Regions from separate parts of the Marinobacter sp. CP1 genome, predicted to be linked through region 2. Evidence: predicted binding sites of a transcription regulator. Region 2 holds the regulator's gene; the other holds the start of a gene.
The links. The regulator sigma-54, encoded in region 2, starts transcription at its own class of promoters, with help from an activator protein. The targets are predictions, from matches to a motif close to ANTGGCATNNANNTTGCTNT.
Positions count from the first base shown of each region.

Region 1: a site for sigma-54 is predicted at 7,058-7,077, ahead of glnA (glutamate--ammonia ligase). Genes of this name have one in related genera too.

Region 1 is NZ_CP011929.1:2,857,187-2,869,388, reverse strand. Features, by position in the region: gene glnE (bifunctional [glutamate--ammonia ligase]-adenylyl-L-tyrosine phosphorylase/[glutamate--ammonia-ligase] adenylyltransferase) at 1-146, opposite strand, end outside; gene ACP86_RS13285 (potassium channel family protein) at 227-1,378, shown strand; gene ACP86_RS13280 (CYTH domain-containing protein) at 1,372-2,235, opposite strand; gene ACP86_RS23265 (hypothetical protein) at 2,329-2,598, opposite strand; gene ACP86_RS23495 (hypothetical protein) at 2,624-2,746, opposite strand; gene dtd (D-aminoacyl-tRNA deacylase) at 3,245-3,691, opposite strand; gene pip (prolyl aminopeptidase) at 3,784-4,746, opposite strand; gene typA (translational GTPase TypA) at 4,859-6,670, opposite strand; gene glnA (glutamate--ammonia ligase) at 7,231-8,634, shown strand; gene ACP86_RS13250 (DUF4124 domain-containing protein) at 8,808-9,332, shown strand; gene glnL (nitrogen regulation protein NR(II)) at 9,585-10,679, shown strand; gene ntrC (nitrogen regulation protein NR(I)) at 10,676-12,103, shown strand; gene ACP86_RS13235 (DUF6701 domain-containing protein) at 12,165-12,202, opposite strand, start outside.
Region 2 is NZ_CP011929.1:540,795-552,996, reverse strand. Features, by position in the region: gene mgtE (magnesium transporter) at 1-910, opposite strand, end outside; gene ACP86_RS02600 (HPr family phosphocarrier protein) at 920-1,189, opposite strand; gene rapZ (RNase adapter RapZ) at 1,197-2,081, opposite strand; gene ptsN (PTS IIA-like nitrogen regulatory protein PtsN) at 2,110-2,580, opposite strand; gene hpf (ribosome hibernation promoting factor) at 2,668-2,976, opposite strand; gene ACP86_RS02580 (RNA polymerase factor sigma-54) at 3,078-4,604, opposite strand; gene lptB (LPS export ABC transporter ATP-binding protein) at 4,756-5,481, opposite strand; gene lptA (lipopolysaccharide transport periplasmic protein LptA) at 5,459-6,013, opposite strand; gene lptC (LPS export ABC transporter periplasmic protein LptC) at 5,997-6,581, opposite strand; gene ACP86_RS02560 (KdsC family phosphatase) at 6,578-7,126, opposite strand; gene ACP86_RS02555 (KpsF/GutQ family sugar-phosphate isomerase) at 7,149-8,129, opposite strand; gene ACP86_RS02550 (ATP-binding cassette domain-containing protein) at 8,318-9,130, shown strand; gene mlaE (lipid asymmetry maintenance ABC transporter permease subunit MlaE) at 9,127-9,909, shown strand; gene mlaD (outer membrane lipid asymmetry maintenance protein MlaD) at 9,944-10,393, shown strand; gene ACP86_RS02535 (phospholipid-binding protein MlaC) at 10,426-11,079, shown strand; gene ACP86_RS02530 (lipid asymmetry maintenance protein MlaB) at 11,076-11,408, shown strand; gene ACP86_RS02525 (BolA family protein) at 11,513-11,755, shown strand; gene murA (UDP-N-acetylglucosamine 1-carboxyvinyltransferase) at 11,784-12,202, shown strand, end outside.

The DNA of each region.
Region 1 (12,202 bases), 2.3 Mb from region 2:
CGGGAGATCGCCGTAGCCACTAAGGTGTCATCCATACCCTCCGGTGAGGTCAACCAGGCCGGAACCCCTTCCGGGAACACTGATTCCCAGCACCCGGCGACATCATCCGCCAGCGGTTTCGGAAGGCTGTGCCATGGCTCGGACATAATGCAAACCCCTGTCTCTCTGTTATATTTCGGGTACTGTATAACGAACTTACCCGCAACTGAACAGGCCGCAGACACGGATGCAACGAAACCGCCGCCCACTGAATCCGGAGCATCAGCAAACTCACCTGCCCATGGGCGGGATGATTCGGAGCCGGATGAAGCGCCTCTTTGCGATCCTGGGAACACTGCTATTGGTGCAGGTCCTGATCATCTGGGCGGTCGAGGACCTGGAACTATTCGAAGCCGCCTGGCTGACCATGACCACGCTGGTAACGGTCGGCTATGGCGATTACGCACCCCAGACGATGATCGGGCGGTTCAGCACCATTGTGCTGATGTTTATCTCCTCAATTACGCTGCTGACACTGATCGTCAGCGACTATATCGAATACCGGTTCTACCGCCGGGAACGTATTTTGTCGGGAAGGTGGATCTACAAAATGAATAACCACATCATCATCATTAACACGCCCCAGCACGGCGGCGACCAGTATTTTATGAGATTTGCTTCCCAGATTCGGGAGATTCCAGGGTACGAAACCATTCCAATCATGATTCTGACCCGGAAGTTTCCAATGGGGCTACCCACCGAGCTCTCGGACATCGGGGTGGTGCATCACCACGGAGCAGGCTTTGATCCAGAGGCGCTGAAGGCCGTCCATGCAGGCAGCGCGAGGCATATCATTGTGCTGGCCGCAGACGAAGCGGACCCATTTTCAGACAGCCTGACGTTCGATATTGCCCACCGCCTCACAGAAATCAATCTGGGCCATCGCACCATTGTCGAGTGTGTAAACGACCAGAACCGTGGGCGCTTCAAATCCCTCGGAGTGCGCATTGTGCTCCGCCCAGTGAGAACATACCCGGAGATTATGGTTCGTTCTGTGGTTGCACCCGGTTCCGAGAAAGTGCTGGAAGATATGTTCAACTACGAGCATGACCACCCTCATCGTTATGACTTGCAGCTGGACGACCTGAATTGGGCCGACATCGTAAGCGCTCTGGTACGCCACGGCATTGGCACCGCTCTCGCCTACATTGATGAAGATGACGAGGTTATCTGTCATCCGCCAACCAACGAAGAAATCGAAGGCAAGGGGCTGATAGTACTGGTTAAATCTTCTGAAACACCGGAGGTCTCTGTGGTGCAGGAAGCACTGGAGCGGTACCGGGCATTCCTGAAGCAGTGGCGCGCCCATTCCGCGGATCAGGAAACCGGCGATTACTGACCGGCAGTGGCAAGCTGTAACTGGAGGACACCCAACGTCGTGGAGCCTTCAGCGAGATCACGAATTGCAGCGCCCGTGGCCAGATCAGACATCACACACTCCCAGAGTTCACCGCACCCTGCGGCGCCAGCCGCATTTGCGACGCGCGACAGGTCGTATTCCTGTGCAGGAAACGGCTGATCCAGCAACCAACAGACACTCAAGGCCTGAAGGAATTCGGTAATGGAAAGCGCCTCGCTTTTACGCGCCGGCTCCGGGTGATACAGGCCCGCCAGAAAATAGCCCTGCTCGGCCTTACTGACCAGATTCAGGAAAACCGGCACTTCCCTGGCCAGCTCGAGCGCCCAAGCCACCAGCTTGCTGTCGTCCCCACTCTTGAGCTCAAACTCCACCTCGTGGAGCGGCCACCTGGCATCATTGCCGGCCACAGTGCCGGAATCGACTGCTATCTCAATGGAAGTCTGCCCTTCTTCCAGCCAGAGCACCTGGCGCTGAAAGTTGGTTGCAAACACAATCTGGAGCCGGCTGAGGTCCAACCCGGCATTCAGCGGTGTGTCTTCCAGTAACGACAAAGCCAGTTCAGGACTGGATACAGGCCACTCCCACTCCTCGCGTCGGTGGGCGCCATCAACGAATTCGCCCCGGGTTTTCAGGGTCTGGATATAGTCATCACCTGCTTTGCGAACCCTCAGCGCAGCTTTGGCTCGATTCAGATCGGCATTGGGCGTGTCGAAATAGTGATTGATCAGGGATTTGGTTTTTCCAGCTCGGACTTCAGGAAGTGAGGAAAGCCACTTTAAAGCCTGTGCCTGTGCGGCCTCAGAAACACTGAGCTTGATTTCCAGTTCGGTTGCCATGCCAATGCCTTATTTTTCGGGATTCATAAACGCAAAAAACCGGCGACCCTGAGGTCGCCGGTTTTCATACTACAGGATTAGCCGATTGGCTGATCAGAAGTAGTAAACACCACCAACGGAAGCGATAGAACGCTCGCTTTCGTCAGCAACGCCGTATACACCGTCGTCACCGCCACCGAGGTAGCCTTCGAAGTACACATACATGTGGTCAGACAGGTTGTGCAGAGCCTGGAAGGTTACGGTAGAAGTTTCAGTGTCGTTGGCGTCGTCAGCCAGGGGCGAATTCGTGGTCGTGCTAAACACCGATGGTGGAACCGTTGTCAGCGTGCTCAACTTCAGAGCTTCCGCCTTTGACGCTGTCATGGTACAGAACGTACTGGATGTTACCTTACACGGTCGGCATGGAATCCATTTTGGCTGCCAGCTCGGAAGCAGACATGGTTTCCTGGGCCAGCGCGGAGCCAGAGAACGTTGCGACTGCGATAGCAGATGCGAGGAGCGTTTTTTTCATGTTGCGCCTTCCTTTTTGAGTTAACTCAGGTTTTAGCGACGGGTTCTTATCCCGATTTTGTAAGGCTTCACCAGTCAGGCTGGATGAGGCCGATTCTGCATCACCCTATGTCAGTTTTATGACAAAGGAGTAACTTTTCTTCTTTTTCGAATAAATCTTGCAGATTCCAGATCTATACAGCTCAATCACTTATCGAACTTTCTTAAAGTTCTGGATGATGAAAATGCTTTAATACAATCATTCTCATTTTGCAAATTAACTGCAGTGCGTTTTTAGCTCTTTTGGCACCAGAAACGCAATCATTTATGCAATTTTGTGCTCGTGAGCTGCGTTACAGTTGCATATCAAATCCGAGGCCAGATTTTAACAAACCCCTTATCAACAAAACTTAGACTGAAAAAACCCTTGGATCGCAACGACTCCGAGGACATTTCCGCACCATTAAAGGCCGGCATGACCACCCGCGCACTACAATAGCGCAAATACTTATACACTCTGTTATCGAGTCTCGAGCATGAACGTGACGGGCCCGTCATTCACCAACCCGACCTTCATATCTGCGCCAAATCTGCCCTCACCCACCTTTTCCGGCCCCAAACCGGAACGTGCTTCTACCACAAACCGTTCATACAGCGTGTTGGCGGCATCCGGCCCCGCTGCATGAGAGAAGCCCGGCCTGGTTCCGGAGGACGTATCCGCCGCCAAAGTAAACTGGGAAACAACAAGAAGGGAACCACCGATATCCAGCAGGCTACGATTCATCCGGCCAGTCTCATCGGGAAACACACGATAAGTGAGAATTTTTCGGCAAAGCTCCCTTGCCTCGTGCTCGCTATCTCCCTTTTCCACACCCAGCAACAGCAAAAGGCCTGTGTCGATCGAGGCTATCTGCTCACCGTCCACGGTAACACTGGCTTGCGACACTCGCTGGATCAATCCTTTCATTCACTGCCTTGAGGACGTTTGAACAGGCGAACATTAAGATCGGGCAAGAGTGTATCCGTGGCCATTACGGGCCGCAACCCTGAAAACGGGATTCAGCCAGCACTTTTTTCAGTTTTCGCGACAACGGACTCAACACCGCGAATGAGGGCATCAACAATCGCCGGCTCGGAAGCCGAGTGGCCGGCGTCGCGAATGATCTGGAATTCCGCTTCCGGCCAGGCCTTGCTGAGTGCCAGCGCATTCTCCAGAGGGCAGACCATATCGTATCTGCCGTGGACGATTATTCCGGGAATGTCCGCCAGGCGGCCTGCATCGCGAATGATCTGGTCCGGCTCGAGAAAGGCCGAATTCATGAAATAGTGGCATTCAATGCGGGCCAGGGCGATGGCCACATGAGGATGGCCAAAGTGCTCAACGACCCTCGGGTTCGGGTGCAGCGTCGCACACCTGCCCTCCCAGACCGACCAGGCCTTGGCCGCCTGGATCTGCTCCAGCTCGTTGGAACTGGTCAGCTTGCGATAGTAGGCCGAAACCATGTCAGCCCGGTCGGCTTCCGGAATCTGCGCCTCGAAGTCAGACCAGTAATCCGGGAACACCCGGCTCGCCCCCTCCTGATAAAACCAGTGAATATCCCGCGGGCGACAGAGAAAAATCCCACGAAGAACCAGTCCCGACACCCTTTCCGGATGGGCCTGGGCGTATACCAGGCTGAGAGTCGATCCCCAACTGCCACCAAACAGAAGCCACTTGTCGATACCGAGAAACGAACGCACCACTTCCATGTCTTCAACCAGCTTGTCCGTGCTGTTGCCTTCGAGCTCTGCCAGGGGGCTGGACCGCCCGGCACCGCGCTGATCCATCAGAATGATCCGGAATCTCTCGGCGTCGAAAAAGCGCCGATGGTAGTCTTCACAGCCGCCACCGGGGCCGCCGTGGACCACCAGAACAGGTATCCCGTCCGGGTTCCCGCTTTCCTCAACGTAGAGTTCATGGGGAGGATCAACGGCTATGCGATGCTGGGCATTGGGCTTGATTTCCGGGTAGAGGGTGAGCATGAAACGCTCCGCGTGAAGGATTTAACCGGAGTTTAGCTTAACCCCATAAAAAAAGGGCCAGATGAAACATTCATCCAGCCCTTGTTACCCATGCTCGATAAGAGCCGGGCGATTACTTCTTGTTGGCGCGCTTGCGCTCGTTTTCGGTCAGAAGCTTCTTGCGCAGCCGGATGGACTTCGGGGTTACCTCAACCAGCTCGTCGTCATCAATAAACTCAAGCGCCTGCTCAAGGGTAAATTTGATGGGCGGCACGAGCCCGATCACTTCATCCTTGCCAGAGGCACGCATGTTATCCAGCTTTTTGCCCTTGGTGGGGTTAACCACCAGGTCGTTGTCACGGCTGTGGATGCCACACAACTGCCCCTCATAGATTTCCTGCCCCGGATCGAGGAAGAGCTTGCCCCGGCTCTGCAGGGTTTCCAGCGAGTAGGTCAGTGCGGTACCTGTGGCCATAGACACGATGACACCGTTCTGGCGGCTGGTGACATCGCCCACCTTGATCGGACCGTAATGGCTGAAGGTAGAGGTCAGGATGCCGGTACCCGAGGTCATGGTCAGGAAGGTGTTCCGGAAACCAATGAGGCCGCGGGCGGGAATGGTGTACTCAAGGCGCATACGCCCCTTTCCATCCGGCACCATATTGGTCAGATCGCCCCGGCGCAGGCCCATCTGCTCCATGATCGGCCCCTGGTGCTGCTCCTCAATATCAACGATGACGCTCTCGTACGGCTCCTGCTTGACACCGTCAATCTCGCGGATCACAACTTCAGGCCGCCCTACGGCCAGCTCGAAATTCTCGCGGCGCATGTTTTCGATCAACACTGACAGGTGCAGCTCCCCACGACCGGACACCTTGAACTTGTCAGCCGAATCGCCTTCTTCAACGCGCAGCGCAACGTTGTGCAGCAACTCCTTTTCCAGACGTTCCTTGATATTCCGGCTGGTAACGTATTTGCCTTCCTTTCCGGCGAAGGGCGAATCGTTCACCTGGAACGTCATGGATACCGTCGGCTGATCCACCGTCAGCGGCGGAAGCGCTTCAACGTTGGCCTGGTCACAGAGGGTGTCGGAGATGAACAGCTCGTCCATGCCGCTGACACAGACAATATCGCCAGCCTGGGCTTCGTCGACTTCAACACGCTGAAGACCGGAGTGGCCCATGATCTTGAGAATACGACCGTTACGCTTCTTGCCGTTGGCGCCGATGGCGGTCACCGGCGAATTGGTCTTCACCTTGCCGCGCATGATGCGGCCAATGCCGATTACGCCCAGGAAGCTGTTGTAGTCCAACTGGGAGATCTGCATCTGGAACGGGCCGTCCGGATCAACATTCGGAGCAGGTACGTGATCAACGATCGCCTGGAACACGGCATCCATGTTGTCATCCAGATTCTCGTGATCCATTCCGGCAATGCCGTTCAACGCACTGGCAAACACAATCGGGAAGTCCAGCTGCTCATCGGTGGCACCGAGGTTATCGAACAGGTCGAACACCTGATCCACCACCCAATCAGGGCGCGCACCCGGGCGGTCAATCTTGTTTACCACCACAATCGGGCGAAGCCCCGCAGCAAATGCTTTCTGGGTAACGAAACGGGTCTGAGGCATGGGGCCGTCGATGGAGTCGACCACCAGCAGCACACAGTCCACCATGCTCATGACACGCTCAACCTCACCACCAAAATCAGCGTGGCCCGGGGTGTCGACAATATTAATGTCGTAGCCATTCCATTTCAGGGCGGTGTTTTTCGCCAGAATGGTAATACCCCGCTCTTTTTCCTGGTCATTGGAATCCATGACCCGCTCGTTCTCGAGTTCTTTCCGATCCAGCGTACCGGACTGGCGAAGAAGCTTGTCGACAAGCGTGGTTTTACCATGGTCAACGTGGGCGATAATGGCGATATTACGAAGTTTTTCAATCACAAAAATATTCCTGCGGCATGCACTCAATGACCTGAGAAGGTCGTTCGCAGGGGGAATCCCAGCACATGCCGTCTCAAATCCGTAAAATGAACTCATTCACCGGAGCTGGCTGCCCGGCACCCTGCACGGTGCTTTCCGATCCGGGATCTGGAAATGACAGGGTAAAAAATGAAGCGGCGCGCATTATAGCGAAAAGTCTGTGTCGTTAATATGAAGAAAAACGCCTATTCTCTACACTAAGCACTCGCACTCATTTAGGGCGCATAGCCAATAAATGCACCAACGCGGTGCACCAATTAAGTGCAAGCGACCAGCCCAGAGCTACTAATTTCTCGTGAACATGCCCCAAACCCTTGCAGTTGCGCTGTTCTGGAGCATGCCCTAAAAATTGGCAAGCGCCTTGCTTTATCGAAATCAGCCGAAATTTGCAGGTAAGACGCAACGGCATTTGCTAAGCTGCGCGAACCTGAGAAACAGATCGGAACCCGTTTATCCGGGCGATCCGGCACCACGAACATGAATACAGCCGCCTGTGCGGTATAACTTACGGAGCATGCACAATGTCCAAGACAGTTGATTTGATCAAAGAACACGAAGTCAAATGGGTTGACCTGCGCTTCACCGACAGCCGCGGTAAAGAGCAGCACGTTACACTGCCTGCCACCGAAGTGGATGAAGACTTTTTCGCAGACGGCAAGATGTTTGACGGCTCCTCAATCGCGGGCTGGAAAGGCATCAACGAATCCGACATGATCCTGATGCCGGACGACGAAACCTCCGTTCTTGATCCCTTCACCGAAGAAACCACTGTCAACATCACCTGCAACATCGTAGAGCCTTCTACCATGCAGGGTTATGAGCGTGACCCGCGTTCCGTTGCTCGCCGTGCCGAGGAATACCTGAAGTCCACCGGCATCGCCGATGGCGCGCTGTTCGGCCCGGAGCCGGAGTTCTTCGTGTTTGATTCCGTGAAGTGGAATGTAGACATGCAGGGCGCTTCTTACCATATCCACTCTGAGGAAGCCGCCTGGGTATCCGGCGAAGATTTCGACCGCAACAACATCGGTCACCGCCCGGGCGTTAAAGGCGGCTACTTCCCGGTTCCGCCGGTGGACAGCCTGCACGACCTGCGTGGCGCCATGTGTGCCGCCATGGAATCCATGGGCCTGGAAATTGAAGTACACCACCACGAAGTCGGTACTGCCGGCCAGTGTGAAATCGGCGTTGGCGCCAACACCCTGACCCGCAAGGCTGACGAAGTACAGATTCTCAAGTACTGCGTACACAACGTGGCCCACGCCTACGGCAAAACCGCCACCTTCATGCCCAAGCCGGTGGTTGGTGACAACGGTTCCGGCATGCACGTACACATGTCCCTGAGCAAAGACGGCAAGAACCTGTTCGCAGGCGACAGCTATGCCGGCCTGAGCGAAGCGGCACTGTACTATGTTGGTGGTGTTATCAAGCACGCCAAGGCCATCAACGCCTTCACCAACCCGGCAACCAACAGCTACAAGCGCCTGGTTCCGGGCTACGAAGCACCGGTTATGCTGGCCTACTCCGCCCGCAACCGTTCGGCCTCCATCCGTATCCCGTACGTGAACAGCCCGAAGGCGCGTCGTATCGAAGTTCGCTTCCCTGACCCGGCGGCCAACCCGTACCTGGCGTTCGCGGCGCTGATGATGGCCGGCCTGGACGGCATCCAGAACAAGATCCACCCTGGCGATGCCATGGACAAGGATCTGTACGACCTGCCGAAGGAAGAGGCGCTGAGCATTCCGAAGGTTGCCGAAACCCTGTCTGAAGCCCTGGACTGCCTGGAAGCGGACCACGAGTTCCTGACCCGTGGCGGCGTATTCACCGAGGACATGATCGCGGGCTACGTGGATCTGAAGCGCGGTGAAGTCGAGAAGCTGAACATGACCACTCACCCGGTCGAGTTCGATCTGTACTACTCCTGCTAATATCTCTCTTTAGAGAGAAAGCAGACAAGCCCCGCCCTCGTGCGGGGCTTTTTTTGAGCAAAAGCACAGTGCCTGCAGCCCTTAACGATATGTAACCAACATCCGGGGCTGCAGACGTTGAAAAGACCCCGGGCGCCACCGATAATCGGGGAAACCCAATAACAGGTGAGCTTATGAATCCAAAGTCTGGATTGGTTACCGGCCTTCTGTTTTTTCTGGCGATTCCGGTCTCGGCCGAGGTTTATCGCAACGTTGATGCCTACGGCAACGTCACCTATTCTGACGAGCCCAGCGAAGGCGCTGAAGCGGTAGAGGTCAAGCCGGTCACGACGATCACCCTGCCCAAGCCAGAGGCTGTGCAGGAAACCGAAAAGCTTCGTGAAGAAGTTCAGCGAGAAGGCGCTGCCTACGAAAGTCTGTCCTTCGCCTATCCGGATAACAACCAGGCGTTCTACAGTGGCAGCGGCGATGTCCAGTTCGAGGTGCGCAGCACCCCCGGCCTCCAGCCCGGCCACAAATACGAAGTGACCCTGGACGGGCAGCCTGTCGGGCAAAGCACCTCCGGCTCAATCACCGTCAACAACGTGTTTCGTGGAACCCATGAAGCCCGGGTCCATATCGTGGATGAAAACGGGGTTCAGGTAAAAACCGGCTCACCGATTACCTTCACGGTTCACCGTCCTTCCGCTCTGAACTAGCCAAGCCGCCCACATATCCGCACCATTTTGGTGCGATCGCACCAAAAAGCAGCCATACTCTGATCAGCAACGGGGCGCATTTTCCGGACTGATCAGAGGCTTTCTTTCCATTTGCACCAGCTTACGGCACTTTTCCGCGCCAATGTCCCCTTTTGCCCGCACTTTGCTCATTCATTTGTGAACCTGGCTAAAGTGGTTCGCTTTTTGCAAAACTCCGGAGGTCACACTTTGTCGAACCAACGGGATTCACGCATGGCATTGCCTTCGGCCCAGCAAAACGGATACAAGAGCATTCTCGACAGCCTGACTACGGCCGTCCTGGTGCTCGAGGATAATCTGAGCATTCAGTATCTTAATCCGGCCGCCGAAAGCCTGTTCGAAACCAGCATGACCCGAAGCCAGGGCCAGCCCTTCCAGGACATTCTGGTCGAGTCCGAAGACGCCCTGAAAACCCTGTTTGCCGCCGTCCGTAACGGGCAATCCTACACTCGCCGCGAAGCCGAGTTTCTGCTCGCCAGCGGCTCCCGACTCACTGTGGATTATTCCGTAACGCCTATCAGCCTGGAGCCGACGGAACTGCTGATCGAAATCCAGCCCAGGGACAGGCTGATGCGGATCAGCCGTGAGGAAGACATCATCTCCCAGCAGGAGACCACCCGTATCCTGGTGCGGGGCATGGCCCACGAGATCAAGAATCCGCTGGGCGGCATCCGTGGCGCGGCCCAGCTGCTTGATCGTGAACTCAGCAGTGAAGACCAGCGGGAATACACTCGGGTCATCATTGACGAGGCAGACCGCCTCAGAAGCCTTGTTGACCGGATGCTGGGCCCCAACAAGGCACTGAAGCTGGCGCCGACCAACATCCATGAAATACTGGAAAGAGTTGGCACACTGCTCGAGGCTGAGAGCAAAGGGCGACTGAATTTCAAACGGGATTACGACCCCAGCATTCCGGAGTTCAAGGGTGACAAGGAACAACTGATCCAGGCGTTTCTAAACATCGCCCGGAACGCAATGGAAGCGGCCTTCGAAAACCAGGCGGGGCATAGTTCCGAGGAACCGCCGACTATTACCTTCCGCACCCGCACCCTGCGTCAGTTCACCATTGGCAACCGCCGCCACAAACTGGTGTGTCGGGTCGACGTGATCGACAACGGACCCGGAATTCCGCCGGAGCTGGTGCAGAACATTTTCTATCCGATGATCAGTGGCCGTGCCAGTGGCACCGGTCTGGGGCTTTCCATCACCCAGAGCATCATCGGTCAACACCGCGGACTGGTTGAATGCGAAAGCGAACCAGGCCGAACCGACTTCATCATCTTCCTGCCTCTGGAGGACACCCCATGAGCCAACCGGCGAACGTCTGGATCATAGACGACGACCGCAGTATTCGCTGGGTGCTGGAGCGCGCCCTTAACCAGGCCGGTATGCAGCCCCGAGTTTTTGACAGTGGTGAAAGCATCATGATGCGGCTGGAGCACGAACAGCCGGATGCCATCGTCAGCGATATCCGCATGCCCGGCGTTGACGGCATCACCCTGCTTTCCCAGATTGTGGACGTTCACCCGGACGTGCCCGTGATCATAATGACCGCCCACTCGGACCTCGAGAGCGCGGTGACCAGCTACCAGACCGGCGCGTTTGAATACCTTCCCAAGCCCTTCGATGTGGATGACGCCGTGGCGCTGGTCAAACGCGCTGTGGCCCATAGCCACGAGAAGCGGGCCAGTGGTGAGCCTCAGGCCGAGATGGCCCAGCGAAACGCCGAAATTATTGGTGAAGCACCGGCCATGCAGGAAGTTTTCCGCGCCATTGGCAGGCTGTCCCACTCCAATATTACCGTGCTGATCAACGGCGAGAGCGGCACAGGCAAGGAGCTGGTGGCTCAGGCACTGCATAACCACAGCCCCAGGGCCAACCACCCGTTCATTGCCCTGAACATGGCCGCTATTCCAAAGGACCTGATTGAATCCGAACTGTTTGGCCACGAAAAAGGCGCCTTTACCGGTGCCGGCGCCGCCCGACAGGGTCGTTTTGAACAGGCCAACGGCGGCACCCTTTTCCTCGATGAAATCGGCGACATGCCCGCGGACACCCAGACCCGACTATTGCGGGTTCTGGCCGATGGCGAGTTCTACCGCGTAGGTGGCACCACCCCGATAAAGGTGGATGTGCGCATCATCGCGGCAACGCACCAGGATCTGGAAAAGCTGGTCCAGGCGGGCACCTTCCGTGAAGACCTCTTCCACCGCCTGAACGTTATTCGCGTGCATCTGCCAAAGCTGGCCGAGCGGCGGGAAGACATCCCCCGCCTGATGCAGCACTTCCTGAAACGGGCCGCAAAAGAGCTGGCCGTAGAGCCGAAGATCCTGCGTGAAGAAGCGGAAGAATACCTGACCACCCTGCCCTGGCCGGGCAACGTCCGCCAGCTGGAGAACACCTGCCGCTGGCTGACCGTCATGGCCAGCGGTCGCGAGATCCACATTGATGACTTGCCCCCGGAATTGCTGCACCAGGCAGAAACACCGACCACCGGGACAACCTGGCAGGAAGGCCTGAAAAACTGGGCCGAACAGGAACTCAAGCGGGGCAAGAAAGGCATTCTCGATACGGCCGTGCCCGAGTTCGAGAAAATCATGATCGAGACCGCCCTGAAGCACACCGGCGGCAGACGCCGTGATGCGTCAATACTTCTGGGCTGGGGACGGAATACGCTGACCCGGAAGATCAACGAACTGGGGATGGACCATCCGGAACACGAAGACGACTGACGATTGGCGAACCGCCGGGGTTCGTTGATGTTTTGGGGCAGGACTCAGGTCCTGCCCTTTTTTATCGTTCCTGCCAGTAGATCACTCTGTCGTGGCCCC
Region 2 (12,202 bases):
AGGCGGTCAGTGCCGTAATCAGGTTGATGCCCAGCCAGACGGCACGGCGACGGGTGGTTTTCCACACCGGCGCAAAGGTGTCCTCGTCTTCGTCCAGACCCGCCATACTCATCAGTGAGTGGTCCGCATCCTCCCGGATAACGTCAACCACGTCATCGATGGTGATCCGACCCAGCAGGCGGCCCTCCTCGTTTACCACCGGCGCCGAGATCAGGTCGTAGCGTTCAAACAATGTCGCTACCTTGGTGTCGGAGAGGCTCACGGGAATGGGCTCGATGTCGGTATCCATGACTTCCCGCACGGTGGAGGCGGGGTTGGAGACCAGCATTTTCGTGATGGGCAGCATGCCAATGAAATCGTCCCGGCGGCTGACCACGATCAGGCTGTCGGTCATGGGTGGCAGGGTGCGGTGCCTGCGAAGGTAGCGGAGCACAACATCGATACTGATGTCCGGGCGCACCGTAATGGTGTCCGTGTTCATCAGACCGCCGGCGGTGTCCTCCGGATAGGAGAGAACTTCCTCCACCCGTTGCCGGTCCTGCTCGTCCATGGTCTCCAGGACTTCCTGGATGACCGTATCCGGCAGCTGCTGCAGCAGGTCGGCCAGGTCGTCTGACTCGAAATCCTCGATGATGTCCGCCAGTTCCTGAGCGTTCAGCTGGCTCAGGAAGTAGCCTCGGATATCATCACTGAGATACTGGAGAACCTCGCCTTCGAGGTCTTTGTCCACCAGGTTCCACAGCAGGGCCCGCTGCCGGGGCGGTGAGGACTCCAGCAAATGGGCAATATCACTGGGGCTCAGGCCACCGTTCAGGATGCGGGCAACCTGCTTCAGTGCGCCACTGTCCAGCGCTTCGCTCAGGGAACGAAGACGCTGGCGGGCCTGGCTTTTTTCCAGAATATCGGTCATGTGTTTATTTTACTCACCCTCACCGAAATAGTCGTTAATCAGTTCCACCAATGCTTCGATGGCCTGTTCCTCATCCGGTCCGTCGGCAATGAGCTCCACATCGGTTCCTTTGCTGGCGGCCAGCATCATCACCTGCATGATGTTCTTCGCGTCCACATCCCGGCCTTTGCCGCTGATACGCACGCTGCTGTCGTATTCCGATGCCGTGTTGACCAGCTTCGCAGTGGCGCGCGCATGCAGGCCCAGTTTGTTGATGATGGTAATGGGGCGGCGAATCATGGCTTGATCAGATCTCTTCCCGGGTCTGCAGGTGTGGCAGCTCGGTGTGCCGCACTTGCACATTGCTGTACCGTTGCCGGAAGTACTCACCCAACTGCTCGCACACATACACCGACCGGTGCTGGCCGCCGGTACAGCCAATGGAAATGGTCATATAGCTGCGGTTACTGTCTGCAAAGGAGGGCAGCCAGGTATCCAGAAATGATTTCAGGTCCTCGATCATCTTCCGGCTTGCCGGTTCTTTTTCCAGAAACTCGATAACCGGCTGATCCGTCCCGACATACTTGCGGAGGCTGGTATCCCAGTAGGGGTTGGGCAGGCAGCGGACATCGAAAACGTAGTCGGAATCCAGCGGCACGCCGTGTTTGAAGCCGAATGACTGAAACAGGAGAGCCAGTTCCTGATCTTTTCGACCGACCACGCGCTGCTTGACCATGTCCCGCAGCTCGTACATGGACATGCCGGTGGTATTTACGTAAAGATCGGAAAGCTTGGAGAGGGGCTCCAGCAGTTTCTTCTCGCTGGTAATGGCTTCCCGGAGAGAGGTCCTGTCGTCACTCAACGGATGCTTTCTGCGGGTGGCGTGAAAACGCTGCAGAAGCGACTGCTCGTCGGCGTCCAGGAAGATGATTTCAACGGTAACCCCGGTTTCCTGGAGGCGCCGGTAGATCTCCTCGAAATTGGCCAGCTCGCCGGAAAGGTTCCGCGCATCGATACTGACGGCCATCTTGCCCAGTCGACCAGGCCTGGTCTGGCTGGCGGCTTCCCGTGTGAGGGGGAAGAGCAGGCCAATAGGAAGATTGTCGATGCAATAAAACCCGAGGTCCTCCAGCACATGAAGTGCGGTACTCTTGCCCGAACCGGACCTGCCACTGACGATAATCAGCTTCATGACCACCTTACCTCCACTGCAGTGAATATCAGCCGCCTGAGGCGGTCATGCGCTGGTACAGCGTGCTGGCGTCCTCGGATTGCCGGAGGCGATCACAGAACGACCGCTCATTGAACTTTTCAGCCAGTTGGCTGAGCAGCTCCAGGTGTTCGCTCGTTGCTTCCTTCGGGACGATCAGGGCGAAAATCAGATCCACCGGCTGATTGTCGATAGCATCGAATTCGACGCTTTCTTCCAGCGTCATCAGCACGCCCACCACGTGATCAAGTCCTTCCAGACGGCAGTGGGGAATGGCGATTCCCTGGCCAATGCCGGTGCTGCCCAGGCGCTCGCGGGAAATCAGGTTGTTGAAGAGCTGGGTCTCGCTGAGCGTGTTGTCCTGATGGTTTATCTGCTCGGCAATAAACTCCAGGGCCCGTTTCTTGCTGGACGCAGCTACCCTGCAGAGGGTGAGCTCCGGAGCAAGAATGTTCTCTATGGTCAGGGATGTGTCGCTCATGGATCGACTGCGTTTCCGTTAAAAAAAAGGCTGCGACACGTTACTCATGTCGCAGCTCGATTAGATGAATTGCATGAAAACAGTCAGTTAGCGAGAGCCGTTTCCGTGCATCCGGTCTACATTCTTTTCCTTGTGCTTGAGGATCTGACGGTCAAGCTTGTCGATCAGGGCATCGATGGCTGCGTACATATCCTCATTTTCTGCCTTTGCGTGAATCTCACCACCAACCACATGCAACGTGGCTTCCGCAATCTGGCGCACCTTTTCCACTTCCAGGGTCACCTGGCAGTTACTGATGTGGTCAAAGTGACGCTCGAGCTTCTCGAACTTCTCTGAAACATAATCCTTCAGTGCGGGAGTCAGTTCTACGTGATGGCCTGAAATATTGAGTTGCATAGGCGTCTCCTGTTGTCATCGTGCCGGCTCCCGGGAGCCGGTCTGGGTGCTGGCGCATTATGCGCCGGCGAATACGGTGTTGCGTCCCGGCCCCCGGGTATTCAGACCAGCCGCTTGCGCTCGTTGGACGGCGGAATGTGCATGGCCTCCCGGTACTTGGCAACGGTGCGTCGCGCAACCTTGATACCCTGTTCCCCTAGCATGGCTGCAATTTTGCTGTCGCTCAACGGCTTTTTGGGCGTTTCCGCCGCAATCAGCTTCTTGATCATCGCGCGTATGGCCGTGGAGGAGCATTCTCCACCCTCGTCAGTGCTGACATGGCTGGAGAAGAAGTACTTCAGCTCGAAAATGCCACGGGGGGTATGCATGTATTTCTGGGTGGTTACCCGTGAAATGGTCGATTCATGCATCTCTACCGCCTGGGCGATGTCTGAAAGAATCAACGGTTTCATGGCTTCTTCACCGTGATCCAGGAATCCCTGCTGGTGCTCGACAATACGGGTCGCGACTTTCAGCAAGGTCTCATTGCGGCTCTGCAGGCTCTTGATGAACCACTTGGCCTCCTGCAACTGGTCGCGCAGGTAGGTGTTGTCTGCGCTGCTGTCCGCACGCCTTATAAGTGAAGCATAGCTGGCATTGACCCGGATGCGCGGTGCAATTTCAGGATTCAGCTCAACACGCCAGCGGCCATTGTGTTTGCGAACGATCACGTCCGGAATCACATAATCGGGTTCGGCCCGGTCAATGACATCGCCCGGCCGCGGATTCAGGCCGGTGATCAGCGCCAGGACATCCCGCAACTGGTCTTCTTTCAGGCGGCTGCGGCGCAGCAACTGGGCGTAATCGCGGTTGCCCAGCAGGTTGATGTAATGGGTAATTACAAGGCGTGCCTGGGCCAGCCAGGGTGTTTCCGGCGGCAGCTGGTTGAGCTGGATCAGCAGGCATTCCTGTAGGTCCCGGGCAAACACGCCGGGCGGATCAAAGTGTTGCAGGCGGTGAAGCACGGCTTCCACTTCATCCAGTTCAAGGGGGTCTTCATCGTTCTCATCCAGCAGTCCGGCGTGGATTTCCTCCAGCGGGCTGGTGATATAGCCCCGTTCGTCCACTGCATCCATCAGGGCATGGGCAATGGCCTGGTCCCGTTCACTGAGGGGCGTCAGATTGAGCTGCCATTCCAGGTGATCCTGAAGCGTTTCGGTCGGGGAATTACGGGTTTCGAAATCGTGATCGTTTTCGTCGTCGTTGCGGGCTGCCGGCGCTGGTGCGGACTGGTAGATGTCGTCCCAGGCGGTATCAACCGGCAGATCGTCCGGAATGTTGTCAGGAATCTCGTTCTCCGAGGACCAGTCCGGGCCGTTCTCGGATTCATCCCAGTCGCTGGCCGGTTCCGGGGCAGCTTCAGCGGCGGACTCGGTGGCGTTGGCCTCGCGCTCGTCGTTTTCGCTGGCTGCGTCGGTCTGGTCATCGTCCTCGGAGGTCTCCAGCATGGGGTTGGATTCCAGTGCCTGCTGGATTTCCTGCTGGAGGTCGAGAGTGGAGAGCTGGAGAAGCCGGATCGCCTGTTGCAGCTGGGGCGTCATGGTCAGGCTTTGACCCAGCTTTAACTGTAAGGAGGCTTTCATAACCATGGTTCAGGATCCGTCACTCATCAGCGCGTTGTGTCATAAGTCGTGAAAAAATCTTTATATGCCGGTTACTTGCCGTGATTTTAATTTACCCTAGCAAGTTCTTTGCCGAGTTTACTTGCTACAGATCATCAAAACAATCAGCCATTGGGTGTCAGAGTCTGAATTCGTCGCCGAGATAGACTTCCTTGACCTGCTGGTTGGCCAGGATGGCGTCGGCATTGCCGGAGGCGATGATGTGGCCGCCGGAAACAATGTAGGCATTCTCGCAGATGTCCAGGGTCTCACGCACGTTGTGGTCGGTGATCAAAACGCCAATGCCTTTGTCCCGAAGGTGCCGGATGATGTGTTTGATGTCACTGACGGATATGGGGTCCACACCGGCGAAGGGTTCATCCAGCAGGATAAAAGCCGGCTCCATGGCCAGTGCCCGGGCAATCTCCACCCGTCGGCGTTCACCGCCGGACAATGCCATGCCAACACTGTCCCGGATATGGGTGATGTGGAATTCTTCCAATAAACCCTCGAGCTTCTTCTCCCGCTCTGCCTTGCCCAGCCCCGGCCGGGTTTCGAGGATGGCCATGATGTTGTCGCGTACGGACAGTTTGCGGAAGACCGAGGCTTCCTGGGGCAGGTAACCGATGCCCTGGCGGGCCCGACCATGCATGGGCAGGGGGGTGATATCCCGGCTGTCGATCGTGATCCGCCCGCGATCAGCGGGGACGAGCCCAACGATCATATAGAAGCAGGTGGTTTTCCCGGCACCGTTGGGACCAAGCAGCCCGACAATTTCCCCACTGCGGATTTCCAGGGAAACGTCGATCACCACTTTTTTCTGTTTGTAACTCTTTGCCAGGTTACTGGCTCTCAGAACTGCCATCGGATCCCTGTCTGTCTGTACTGCGTGGCTGAATCACCATCTCTACCCGGCCGCTGCCCTCGCCGGTGTCTGCGCCGCCCTCAGCGGTGACAACCCGGCCGACGGTATCATAATGAATGACATCACCCCGGAACAGGTTGCCATTCTGCTCGATGACTGCTTCCCGTTCAAAGGTCAGCTGGCTGTCGGTGGCAGACCAGGTAATGTTCAGGGCACGGGCATCGGTTTCGCCTTCCCCCTCGCGCGCCGGTTGACGGTATATAGCGGGCGTACCAGAGGCTTCGATCCGGCTCAGGCCGTCCTCGGTCCGGTACAGGACGACCCGCTCGGCAGTCAGGCGGGTATTGCCCTGCTCAAGTTCCACAGCGCCGGTGTAGGTGGCAATGCCCTGGCCGTCATCCAGGCGGGCGGTATCTGCGGTGACCTTGATAGGAGTGTCAGAATCAAGGTCAAATGCAGCCGCCGGGCCGATCATCACGACCGTTAGCAGGGCAGCCATCAGGCGCCGGTATCGGTTAGTTTCCGGTTTCATAGAGTCCTTCCACCTGGGAGTTCAGTTCCAGAATTCGTTCGTCTATCCACGCTTTCATGCCCGTGGCCCGGGTTATGCCGGTAACATCACGTATTTCTACGGGCGCGTCTGTATATACCATGCCCCGGTCGTTATCCAGGGTCAGGCTTGATGTTGTCAGGACGGCGTCCCGTTCGCCAATCGTGCGCTGAACCCGGACATTGTCCGTCAGGTACACCAGATTCTGGTTTTGCAGCAAGCTGCCATTGTCGGCCTCGACAATCCACGGCAGGGCCTCCTGGTCCCCGTACAGCTCGGCCCGGGGAGATTCCATGGTGGCCAGGTTGCCTTCCTCGAACTGCTCAATTCGGGGGCTGGAAAACCGGATCTTGAGATTGCCCGCTTCATCGAAGGAGGTGTACTGACCATTCACCACGAAACCGTCTGGTTCGGCGTCTCCCCGTAGGGCCGCTGCCTCGTCATCAATCACAGGGGGTTCATCGCTGCGCCAGAGCAGGAATACGGCTGCCACCACGGTAGCAGCCAGTGCCAGTGCTCGCAGCCAGGGTCTGTCCAGCAGCCAGTTCATGCCTCGGGCTCCAGATAGGGGGCAAGTGCTGCGTCAAGCCTGCCATGGGCCGTCAGCAGCAAGTCGCAGGCTTCGCGGACCGCCCCTTCGCCGCCCCGGGCAATGGTGCAGTAGTCGGCATGCTGCTGCACCAGCCAGTAACCGTTGGGCACGGTGATGCCCAGTCCGGCGAACCTCAGTGCCGGGAGATCTGGCAGATCGTCCCCCATGTATGCGATGGCCTCGGGGCTGATATCCATGGTGCTGACCAGTTCCTGAAGGGCTACCTTCTTGTCCTCTCGCCCCTGCATCAGGTGGGGAATGCCAAGATCCCGCATGCGCTTCTCGGTCAGGGGGGACTTTCGTCCGGTGATCACGGCCACGGTAATCCCGGCTGCCATCAGTTGTTTCAAACCCAGGCCATCCAGAATGTTAAAAGCCTTGAGCTCATCACCAGTGGCGCTGAAATAAAGCTTGCCGTCGCTCATGATGCCGTCGACATCCAGTGCGATCAGGCGGATCTTTACGGCCTTTGCCAACAGGGAATCCGGCCATTGGTGCTTCATATCAAACAGCTCCTCATAGCCCCTAGATAACGCCGGCACGCAGCAGGTCGTGCATATTGATGGCGCCAATCAGACCCCCCTGGTCGTCAGTAACGGGGAGGGCGTTGATCTTCATCTCCTCCATTATGTTCAGCGCTTCCGCCGCCAGATGATCGGCCTGGATCGTTTTACCATGCCGGGTCATGACCTCGTTGATGGGCGTATTGTGAATGTCCACCGATCGATCCAGAGTCCGTCGAAGGTCACCGTCCGTAAATATTCCGGTAAGAGTGCCTTTATCATTGACGACGGTGGTCATACCGAGACCCTTTCGGGACATCTCAAGAAGAGCACCGCTCAAGGGGGTATCCTCGTTGACGACTGGAATCTGATCACCGCTGTGCATGATGTCGGAGACCCTGAGCAGCAGCCGACGCCCGAGGCTGCCGCCGGGGTGAGAGATAGCGAAATCCTCGGCACTGAAGCCCCGGGCCTCAAGGAGTGCAACGGCGAGGGCATCGCCCATCACCAGGGTGGCCGTTGTGGAGGAGGTGGGCGCCAAACCCAGTGGGCAGGCTTCCACCATAACGCTGACGTCCAGATTGGCGACGGCTTCCCGGGCCAGTGTGGAGCTGGCATTGCCGGTCATGCTGATCAGCGGAGCGCCCATGCGTTTGATCAACGGCAGAATGGTGACCACCTCGCTGGTGTTGCCGCTGTTGGAAATGGCGATGACCACATCCTGGGAGGTGATCATACCCATGTCACCGTGGCTTGCCTCGCCCGGGTGCACGAAAAACGATGGCGTTCCAGTGCTGGCCAGGGTGGCGGCAATTTTGTTGCCAATGTGGCCGGATTTTCCCATGCCGGTCACAACCACGCGGCCCTTGCAGTTCATGATAACTTCGCAGGCCCGCGTGAACTGGTCGTCGATTCGGCCTTCAAGGGCATCAATGGCGTCGCGCTCAATGCGGATGGCGCGGATGGCAGAAGATCGGAAATCGCTGGGAGTCTGTTCGGTCATCGGGCTTTGGGCCTGGCTGTCGGGACGTTGTAAATGTTGGGCAGAGTATACCATTTTCACCCGGCAACGATGCCCGGTTACCGAAAGTTCAGTCAAACTGATCATTGCTATCAGTACATTTTGGGCACTTTGGATTGAGCTTGCGCGCTCCTTGGCATAATGTAGCCCCTCTTTGAAAGGTAAGGACTATGAATTCACCGGCTTACATATCGCTCAAGGACGTCGTGTTCTCCCGCTCAGGGCGCCGTATCTTCGACGGTGTCAGCCTGGACATCCCCCGCGGAAAAATCACCGCCATCATGGGGCCCAGCGGAACCGGGAAAACCACGCTGCTTCGCCTTATTGGCGGCCAGCTCAGGCCGGATTCGGGCAGTGTTGTGGTGGACGGCCATGAAGTGCCGAAGCTCAAGCGCAAAGCCCTCTACAGCCTTCGGGAAAAGATGGGCATGCTGTTCCAGAGTGGGGCGCTGTTCACCGATCTGAGCGTGTTCGAGAACGTGGCCTTCCCGTTGCGGGTGCACACAAAGCTGCCGGAAGACATGATTCGTGATGTCGTGCTAATGAAGCTTGAAGCCGTCGGATTGCGAGGCGCACGCCAACTGATGCCGTCGGAACTGTCCGGAGGTATGACCCGCCGGGTTGCTCTTGCCCGAAGTATTGCCCTGGATCCCGAGCTGATCATGTACGACGAGCCGTTCGCCGGCCAGGACCCGATTGCCATGGGCGTTCTGGTAAAGCTGATCCGCGATCTGAACAGCTCCATGGGGCTGACCAGCGTTCTGGTTTCCCACGATGTGCCCGAATCCCTGAGCATTTGCCATTACGCCTGCATCATCTCGGACGGCAAGGTGATCGGGGAGGGCACGCCTGAAGAGCTCCGGGCGCATCCTTCCGGGAAGGTCCAGCAGTTTCTCCAGGGGCAGCCGGATGGCCCGGTGCCGTTTCACTACCCGGCCGAGGGCGCCGCCCAGGACTTTGGGTTGTCCGGGGGTGTGTCTTGATTGGCAGAATTGCGGCATTCGGGCGGCTCGGTCTTGATATCGTCTCGTCATTCGGCCGTTCAGGCCGTTTCCTTGCAGGCGTTCTGGGCGGTGTGCCCAGGCCGGCGACCGGTTTCCCCCTTCTGGTGAAGCAGCTGTACGCCGTTGGCGTTCTGTCCCTGGCCATTATCGTGGTTTCTGGCCTGTTTATTGGCATGGTGCTGGGGCTGCAGGGGTATACAATTCTGAGTGATTACGGTTCCGAGGCCGCTATCGGCCAGATGATTGCCCTGACCCTGGTGCGCGAACTCGGGCCGGTGGTAACCGCGTTGCTCTTCGCGGGCCGGGCCGGTTCGGCGCTGACAGCGGAAATAGGCCTGATGAAAGCCACCGAGCAGCTGTCTAGCATGGAAATGATGGGTGTGGACCCGCTTCGGCGCGTCATTGCGCCCCGCCTCTGGGCCGGGTTTATCGCCATGCCGGTACTGGCGGTCATTTTCTCGGTGGTCGGCATCTGGGGCGGTATGCTGGTGGGTGTAGACTGGCTGGGCGTGTTCGAAGGCTCCTTCTGGGGCAATATGCAGTCGTCGGTGGATTTTGTTGATGATGTCCTGAACGGTGTCATCAAGAGCGTTGTTTTCGGCTTTGTCTGCGCCTGGATTGCGGTCTACCAGGGGTATGACTGTGTGCCGACATCGGCAGGGATCAGCTCGGCGACCACCAAGACCGTGGTGTACTCATCGCTGGCGGTGCTGGGGCTGGATTTCGTGCTGACCGCTGTCATGTTTGGCGATTTCTGAATCAACGATTAACGAGATAATACCGGAGCCTGAAATGGCGCAGAGAACCACTGAAATCATCGTTGGCCTGTTCATGATCGCAGGCTGTGCAGCTTTGCTGGTCCTGGCGCTTCAGGTGAGCGGGCTGTCGCCGAAATCGGCCGAGAGCACCTACACCATATATGCCAATTTCAACGATACGGGCGGGCTCACGCCCCGCGGTCGGGTCTCGATGGCCGGGGTAACGGTTGGCACCATCGAATCCATCAGCCTGAACACGGAAACCTTCCAGGCTCGGGTCGAGATGTCGATTCATTCGGATGTGGACAATATCCCGTCGGACAGTTCCGCAGTTATACGTACATCCGGCCTGCTCGGCGAGCAGTACATTGATATATCGATTGGCGCCGAGATGGATTCGCTGAAAGAGGGCGATACCTTCTATTCGACACAGTCGGCCATGAACCTGGAACGGCTGATCAGCAACTTTGCATCGGGCCGTTGATTCGGGCCGGAAAGATCAAACAGGAGATCCTGATGTTTGCACTGAGACACCACATTCTGATCGGCCTCTTCATGGCCCTGGCTCTGGTCGCGCCGACCCAGGCGAGTGAAGCGGAGGAGCTTCGCAAGTATGTGGATGCCAACACCCAGCGGCTCGTGGACAAGCTGAACGAGGAGCGCGGACTCTACGAGCGGGATCCAGAGGCTTTTTATAAAAGCATGGATGAGGCTCTGACCGATTTTGTCGACTTCCGCCGCATCGCTGCCAGGGTGATGGGCCGTTACGCACGCCAAACGACGCCTGAGCAACGAGACGAGTTCGTGGCCAAGTTCAAGCGCAGTCTGTTTGACAGCTACGCCCAGGCGCTGGTTAATGCCGAGAATTTCGAGATCCAGGTCAAGGAGGCGACCATCAACCCCCAGAGTGACGATCGAGCCTCTGTGCAGATGGAAGTGATCAGTGCCTCCGGTAATCGCTACCCGGTGACCTATTCAATGTACAAGACGGCGGAAGGCAAGTGGCTGATGGAAAATGTCATTGTTGAGGGCGTCAACATAGGCCTGGCTTTCCGGGATCGATTCGGCCAGGAGATGGAAGAAAACCGCGGCCAGATCCAGGCGGTGATTGATGGGTGGAGCGACGCTGTTGAAAGTCTGAACCTCGATCAGGAAGTCAACCAATCATGACCAGCGGCTCGCCTGTGGTTCAGCTCCTGGACGGCGTGCTCGTCGTTACCGGTGAAGTGAACACAGACACCGTGGTCGGCTTGAGAAAGCAGGGTGAGAAGCTGATCCGTTTGGCTTCTGCCGATCTTGTCGTCGATCTCGATGGACTGGTGACGGCCCACAGTGCTGTTCTCTCAATGCTGTTCTGCTGGCAGCGCCTGGCGCATCAGGCGGGCGTTGCCCTTTCGTTTCGTGGCGTCAGCGGCCGTCTGGCCTCGCTGGCAGCCCTGAGCAATCTTGATGATCAGCTTGAGGGGTTTGGCCCGGAAGCCGTCCATCCCGCCCACTGATTATTCCGGTTTAGCTCCCTTTGTTGACCGGACGCTAAAGCTGACCCGAGCGCCGGAATTGGTTACAATCTCGCCCCTGATTTCAAAACACCCGAGGATTTTCTATGGATGCCGCCCAAGTCACCGAGCTGGTCAAAGAAGCGTTGCCCGGCTGTGAAGTTCAGGTACAGGTTGATGGTACCCATTACCTGGTCGTCGTGGTGGGTGACGTATTCGAAGGCCTGCCGACTATCAAGCGCCAGCAGTTGATCAACAAGGCGCTGTTCCAGCAGATCATGGATGGCTCGATTCACGCCCTTCATCCAAAAGCATTTACTCCGGCCGAATGGGCTGAGCGCCAGGGCTGAACGGTCCGGACAAAACAGGATATTTATTGTGGATAAACTTCTGATCAGAGGGCGCAAGCCTCTGGATGGTGAAATCCGGATTTCCGGTGCCAAGAACGCCGCACTGCCGATCCTCGCAGCAACTCTGCTGGCGGATGAGCCGGTAACCGTAGGCAATCTACCGCACCTGCACGACGTAACCACCATGATCGAGCTTCTGGGTCGCATGGGTGTTGAAGTGATCATTGATGAGAAGATGAGCGTGGAAATCCACGCCAACACCATCAAACACTTCCATGCCCCTTACGAGCTGGTGAAAACCATGCGGGCCTCCATTCTGGTGCTGGGTCCTCTGGTCGCTCACTTCGGCGAAGCAGAAGTATCCCTGCCCGGCGGTTGTGCGATCGGTAGTCGCCCGGTGAACCTGCACATCCATGGCCTGGAAATGATGGGCGCGGACATCAAGGT